2 linked regions of the Variovorax paradoxus genome follow. The main gene of each other region encodes a partner of the protein of the gene in region 2 in a complex. Links are inferred from orthologs where the notes say so. Each region holds a gene or a part of one and is shown on either strand. Other genes may lie near its edges.

What was found.
Region 1: the proteins of xseA (region 2) and xseB are in contact, whole or in part, in a cryo-EM structure (PDB 8TXR), measured with the Escherichia coli proteins. The link is inferred for Variovorax paradoxus from one-to-one orthologs.

What each region holds. Positions count from the first base shown.
Region 1 is NZ_CP045644.1:6,737,840-6,740,935, reverse strand. The notes cover bases 1-2,769. They hold xseB (exodeoxyribonuclease VII small subunit), read left to right. Parts: upstream 1-1,136; coding sequence 1,137-1,403; downstream 1,404-2,769. Other genes in these bases: dxs (1-deoxy-D-xylulose-5-phosphate synthase), read left to right, coding at 2,352-2,769; GFK26_RS31260 (polyprenyl synthetase family protein), read left to right, coding at 1,415-2,329; GFK26_RS31270 (aromatic ring-hydroxylating oxygenase subunit alpha), read right to left, coding at 1-866. In the rest of the region: more of dxs, read left to right, coding at 2,770-3,096. UniProt on the Escherichia coli protein: Bidirectionally degrades single-stranded DNA into large acid-insoluble oligonucleotides, which are then degraded further into small acid-soluble oligonucleotides.
Region 2 is NZ_CP045644.1:5,506,689-5,510,300, forward strand. Bases 251-3,208 are described here. They hold xseA (exodeoxyribonuclease VII large subunit), read right to left. Parts: upstream 2,415-3,208; coding sequence 1,086-2,414; downstream 251-1,085. Other genes in these bases: GFK26_RS25380 (DUF192 domain-containing protein), read left to right, coding at 251-397; GFK26_RS34370 (superoxide dismutase), read right to left, coding at 465-1,046; GFK26_RS25390 (MotA/TolQ/ExbB proton channel family protein), read left to right, coding at 2,727-3,208. In the rest of the region: more of GFK26_RS25380, read left to right, coding at 1-250; more of GFK26_RS25390, read left to right, coding at 3,209-3,359; GFK26_RS25395 (ExbD/TolR family protein), read left to right, coding at 3,374-3,612. UniProt on the Escherichia coli protein: Bidirectionally degrades single-stranded DNA into large acid-insoluble oligonucleotides, which are then degraded further into small acid-soluble oligonucleotides.

The DNA.
Region 1 (3,096 bases), 1.2 Mb from region 2 along the record:
GTCGACACGGTGAGCACGTGCGGGTACCACTCGATCATCACGTGCGGGTAGTAGGTGAGCCAGATCGCGCCGTACTTCGGCGGCTTGCCGTCGCGGTACTTGAGCAACTGCTCCTGCCACTTCTGGTAGACCGGGCTGCCCGCGCGGCCCAGGCGGTTGGCCACGCCCACCGTCTGCACCGAGAACTCGGGCTTGAACTCCCAGCGCAGGTCGTCGCAGGTGACGAAGCTGCCCAGGCCGGGGTGGAACGGGCCGACGTGGTAGTCCTCGAGATAGACCTCGATGAAGGTCTTCCAGTTGTAGTTGCACTCGTGCAGCTCGACGCGGTCGAGCGCGTAGCCCGAGAAGTCGAGGTCGGCCTGCGGGCCCAGGCCGGCCATGTCGGCCGCCACGTCGCGGCCGCTGCCGTCGGCGTTCTTCTCGAACAGAAGGCCGTTCCACTCGGTGAGCGGGTAGTTGTGCAGGTTCAGGCACGGGTCCTGGTCGAAATGCGGGGCGCCGATCAGCGTGCCGGTGGTGCGCGCGTCTTTCGCGGCGTAGGTCCAGCGGTGCAGCGGGCAGACGATGTTGCCGCCGGTCTGCGCGTCGAGCTGGCCCCGGCCCTGCAGGATGAGGGCCTGCCGGTGGCGGCAGACGTTCGAGATGAGCTCCACGCCCTTGGGCGTGTGGACCAGCGCGCGGCCCTGGTGTTCTTGCGGCAGGGTGTGGAAGTCACCTGGCTCGGGCACGGCCAGTCGGTGCCCGACGTAGCGGGGCCCTCGCGCAAAAAGGTTCTGCATTTCGCGGGCGTACAAGGCCTCGTCGAAATACGCGGTAACTGGAAGTTGGCTCGCGGCCTGCTGCAGTTGAAGACTTAAATCAGACATGGAGGACCTGACCAAGCTCCCCACAGGGAGAAAAAAGAAAAACGGAAGGCGCCGTCTGCATGGGTGACGGCCCGAAGAGGTGTGCCGGCGTGACCGGCGGGGGAAGCGGGGATTGTACCCGGGGGGCATTTTTGCGCCCGCCGGGGTTTTGCCTCGCATCGCCGGGCGTCATACAGGGTGTTGCAAAGGGCAACGCGGGCGTGCGCGGGCCGCTCGGCGGTTCGTTGCGCCCCCGCCCTAAAATGCTTCGTTTCATCCACGATTCGTTGCATGCCCAAGGTGCCTTCTCCTTCCACGACCCGCCCGGCGGCGACGCCCGACACAGGCCCGCTGCCCGCCAGCTACGAAGCCGGGCTCCAGGAACTGGAACAACTGGTTGCAGAACTCGAATCGGGCCAGCTGCCGCTGGACCAGCTGCTGGGCAGCTACCAGCGCGGCGCCGCACTGCTCGGCTTCTGCCGCGACAAGCTGCAGGCGGTCGAAGACCAGATCAAGGTGCTCGACGCCGGCAGCCTCAAGCCCTGGACGGCCGAATGAGCGCCGTCCCGATGACTTCCACCGCCACCACTCCCTGGGACGCGAAGACGCTGGCCAACTGGGCCGAGCCGCATCTGGCCACGGTCGAAGCGGCGCTGTCGCGCTGGGTCGGCGTCGATGCGCCGGTGCTGCTGGGCGACGCCATGCGCTATGCCGTGCTCGACGGCGGCAAGCGGCTGCGGCCGCTGCTGGTGCTCGCAGCCAATGAAGCGGTCGGCGGCAACGCCCACGCCGCGCTGCGTGCGGCCTGCGCCACCGAACTCATCCACGCCTATTCGCTGGTGCACGACGACCTGCCGTGCATGGACAACGACGTGCTGCGCCGCGGCAAGCCCACGGTGCACGTGAAGTTCGGCGAGGCCGACGCGCTGCTCGCGGGCGACGCGCTGCAGGCACTGGCCTTCGAACTGCTCGCGCCCGAGGGCGACGAGGTGCCCGCCGCGATGCAGGCGCTGCTGTGCCGCCTGCTGGCGCGAGCGGCCGGCAGCCAGGGCATGGCCGGCGGCCAGGCGATCGACCTGGCCAGCGTCGGCATCGCACTGAACGAAGCCCAGCTGCGCGAAATGCACCGCCTGAAGACCGGCGCGCTGCTGCAAGGCAGCGTCGAGATGGGCGCCGCCTGCGGCACCGTGTCGCCGGTCGCATTGGCGGCGCTGCGCGACTACGGCGCCGCCATCGGCCTGGCGTTCCAGGTGGTCGACGACATCCTCGACGTCACGGCCGACTCGCACACCCTGGGCAAGACCGCCGGCAAGGATGCCGCGGCCGACAAGCCCACCTACGTGTCGCTGCTCGGCCTGGACGGCGCGCGCGCGCAGGCGAGCCAATTGCTCGCCGACGCGATTGCCGCGCTGAACAAGAGCGGCTTGCCCGACACTGCCGCATTGCGCGCCCTGGCCCACATGGTGGTCGACCGCGACCGCTGAGAAGAAAAAAGAACCCACCTCCATGGCTCCGCTGCTTCCCACTCTCCACGACCCTTCGCCGATCCGCCAGTACGACCGGGCCCAGCTCAAGCAGCTGTCCGACGAGGTGCGCGCCTGCGTGCTCGACAACGTCTCGCGCACCGGCGGTCACCTGAGCTCCAACCTCGGCACGGTCGAGCTGACGGTGGCGCTGCACCATGTGTTCAACACGCCGCACGACCGGCTGGTGTGGGACGTGGGCCACCAGACCTACCCGCACAAGATCCTCACGGGCCGGCGCGAGCGCATGCCCACGCTGCGCCAGCTGGGCGGCATCTCGGGCTTTCCGCAGAGGAGCGAGAGCGAGTTCGACACCTTCGGCACCGCCCACTCGTCGACCAGCATCTCGGCCGCGCTCGGCATGGCCATGGCCGCCAAGCAGAAGGGCGAGAAGCGCCATGCCGTGGCCATCATCGGCGACGGCGCGCTCACGGCCGGCATGGCCTTCGAGGCGCTCAACAACGCGGGCGTGTGCGACTGCAAGCTGCTGGTGATCCTGAACGACAACGACATGTCGATCAGCCCGCCGGTGGGCGCGCTCAACCGCTACCTCGCGCAGCTCATGAGCGGCAATTTCTACGCCGCCGCCAAGAACGTCGGCAAGAGCATGTTGCGCAACGCGCCGCCGCTGTTCGAGCTGGCCAAGCGCCTGGAGCAGCATGCCAAGGGCATGGTCGTGCCGGCCACGCTGTTCGAGCAGTTCGGCTTCAACTACGTCGGCCCGATCG
Region 2 (3,612 bases):
CCAACCGCAACCCCAAACCGATCTGGCACGCACGCAGTTGTCGGTCGGCCTCTACAAGATCGACGCACAGGTGGCGCAATCGCCCCGTGAACGCGAGATCGGCCTGATGTTTCGCAAGACGATGCCGCAGGCCGAAGGCATGATCTTCGTGTTCGATCAGCCGGCCACACAGTGCTTCTGGATGCGCAACACGCTGTTGCCACTGACCGCCGCCTTCGTGGCCGACGATGGCCGCATCGTCAACCTGGTCGACATGCAGCCGATGACCGAGAACTCGCATTGCTCCGAAGAACCGGTGCGCTACGTGCTCGAAATGAACCAAGGCTGGTTCGCCAAGAAGAACATCAAGAAGGGGGCCAAGCTCGGCGGCGAGCTGTTCTCCACAGCCAAGCGCTAACTCTGGACTCAGCGCCCGTAAAAAAGCCGACCCGCAGGTCGGCTTTTTCATGGCGAGAGCGCCGGCTTCAGCCGAAGTTCTTGGCCGCGAAGTCCCAGTTGGCCAGCTTGGCCAGGAAGGTTTCGACGAACTTCGGGCGCATGTTGCGGTAGTCGATGTAGTACGCGTGCTCCCACACGTCCACCGTCAGCAGGGCGGTGTCGGCGGTGGTCAGCGGCGTGCCGGCGGCGCCGGTGTTCACGATGTCCACCGAGCCGTCGGCCTTCTTCACGAGCCAGGTCCAGCCCGAACCGAAGTTGCCCACGGCCGACTTCACGAAGGCTTCCTTGAAGGCGTCGTAGCTGCCCCACTTGGCATCGATGGCCTGGGCCAGCGCGCCCGTCGGTGCGCCGCCGCCTTGCGGCTTCATGCAGTTCCAGAAGAAGGTGTGGTTCCAGATCTGCGCGGCGTTGTTGTAGATGCCGCCGCTGGACTTCTTGATGATCTCTTCGAGCGTCATCGCTTCGAACTCGGTGCCCTTTTGCAGGTTGTTCAGGTTCACCACGTAGGCATTGTGGTGCTTGCCGTGGTGGTACTCGAGCGTTTCCTTCGAGTACTCGGGGGCCAGCGCGTCGATGGCGTACGGCAGGGGTGGGAGCACATGTTCCATGGTTTTTTCTCGTGGGTTGGTTGTGGGGAATGAAGGATTCTAGGAAGTAATTTTCGAGGGCGCGTCGGACGTGTTCCCGTTGTTGCTCCCTCCATGCGTCACGGTCAGGCCGACCTCGCCATCCGCGAGCCGAGCGACGACCGCATCGCCAGCATGCAGCTTTTTCGCGCTGATGACCGCGCGGCCGGAGCCATCGCTGAGCCAGGCGTAGCCGCGCTGCAGAACCAGCGCCGGATCGAGCAGCCGCAAGCGCAGCGCCACGCGCTCCAGGCGCTCGCGCCGCTGCACCAGCGCGCGGTCGAATTTCGAAGGGAAGTCGGCGGCGATCGATCCCGGCACCTGCGCCAGGCGCTCACGTCGCGACAGCACCGCGAAGTGCAGGCGCTGTGCATGGTGGGCGAGGCGAAGCTGCTGGCGAGCCACCAGATTCGAGGGCCGGCCAAGACGCCCCGCCGCTTGATCGAGTCGCTGCCCCAGTACGTCCAAGCGTGCGCCAAGCGCGTCACCGAGCCGTTCGTCGAGCAGATCGAGCGCACCGAGCCACAGGTCGCGCGGCGCGCTGACGAGTTCCGCGGCGGCCGTGGGCGTGGGCGCGCGCAGGTCGGCGCAGAAGTCGGCGATCGTGAAATCGGTTTCGTGTCCCACGCCGCTGATCACCGGCACGGGACTCTGCACGATGGTGCGCGCCAGGGTTTCGTCGTTGAAGGCCCAGAGGTCCTCGATCGAGCCGCCACCGCGCACCAGCAGGATCACGTCGACAGCCGGCTCCAGCGTGTAGAGCGACTGCAAGGCGCGCACCAGCTCGGCCGGTGCGTTGACGCCCTGCACCGTCGCTGGCGCCAGCACCACGGGGATGTGGGGCACGCGCCGCCGCAACGCGGTCACGACGTCATGCAGTGCCGCAGCGCCCAGCGAAGTGACGACGCCCACGGCACGCGGCATCGACGGCAGCGCCCGCTTGCGCGCCGGATCAAACAGGCCTTCGGCTTCGAGGCGCGCCTTGCGCTGCAGGAACTGCTCGAACAGCGCGCCCTGCCCCGCGCGCCGCAGGCTCTCGACCACCAGTTGCAGATCGCCACGCGGTTCGTACACCGCCAGCCGGCCGCGCACCTCGACCTGATCGCCATCACGCGGCGTGAAGTCGAGCAGGCTCGCCGCGCGGCGGAACATCGCGCAGCGCAACTGGCCGGACTCGTCCTTGAGCGAGAAGTAGCAATGACCGCTCGATGCGCGCGAGAAACCCGAGATTTCCCCGCGCACGGAGACAGGGTTGAAGCGCGCGTCGAGCGCGTCGGCCACCGCGCGGCACAGCGCGCCCACGGCCCACACACGCGGCCCGGGCGCTGCATTCGGCTCCCTGAAGCTCATCGCGCCCCTCCGCCGTCGAGCGCCACTCTTCCACAACGGGCGCTGCGCCCCCCACTTTGGAGGGGTATGGTGGAACAGATGCACGAGTTCTCGTGCAAGCTGTTGATTTCATTGAAAAAAGTGCTGCTCAAAATTCAATCGATCTAACGGAAAGCCCGTCCCATGCGGGTTCGGAGCCATTGCGCCACGGGTTAATCACAAAGTTATCCACAGAATCTGTGCGTCCTTGCCGACACACAAACAAGCCGCGAGCCGATGGTGGCTCGGTGGATAATCGCCGCGCATTTGCAGTCTACGGGCCGGAGGATTTTCTTGTTTTCCATCATTGTTGCCGCGGGCTGGCCAATCTGGCCATTGCTCGCCTGTTCGGTCATCGCACTCGCGCTGGTCATTGAACGTTTCACCAGCCTCAAGACCGTCAAGGTCCTGCCGCCGAAGCTGCTGGACGAGACCATCACCGTGTCGCGCGGCGCGGTTCCCGGCCCCGATGTCGTGACCAAACTCGAAAGCAACTCGATGCTCGGCCAGGTGCTGGCCGCCGGCCTGCGCGCGCTGAACGCCAACCCGCGCTGCACCGAAGAAGACCTGCGCGCCGCCATGGAGGCCTCGGGCCGCACCGTGGCGCACAAGCTGGAGCGCTACCTGCCGGCGCTGGCCACCATCGCCTCGGCCGCGCCGCTGCTCGGCCTGCTGGGCACGGTGATCGGCATGATCGAAATTTTCGGCTCGCAGTCACCCGGCAGCGGTGCCGTCGGCTCGGGCAACCCGGCGCAGCTGGCGCACGGCATCTCGATCGCGCTGTACAACACGGCCTTCGGCCTGATCGTGGCCATTCCGACGCTGATTTTCTGGCGCTACTTTCGCAGCCGCGTCGACGAGTACCTGCTGAACCTCGAACTCTCGGGCGAGCGCTTTGCCCGCCACCTGAACGCCCTGCGCAAATGAGCTCGCGGGGCCGCATGCAGTTTCGCCATGGCGCGCGCGACGAGCCGGAGATCAACCTGATCCCGTTCATCGACGTGCTGCTGGTTGTGCTGATCTTCCTGATGCTGTCGACCACCTACAGCAAGTTCACCGAGATGCAGCTGCGACTGCCGACGGCGGACGTCGACGCCCAGCGCGATTACCCGAAAGAGGTGATCGTGGCGGTGTCGGCCGACGGCCGCTACGTGATCAACAAATCGCCGCTTGCAGACCG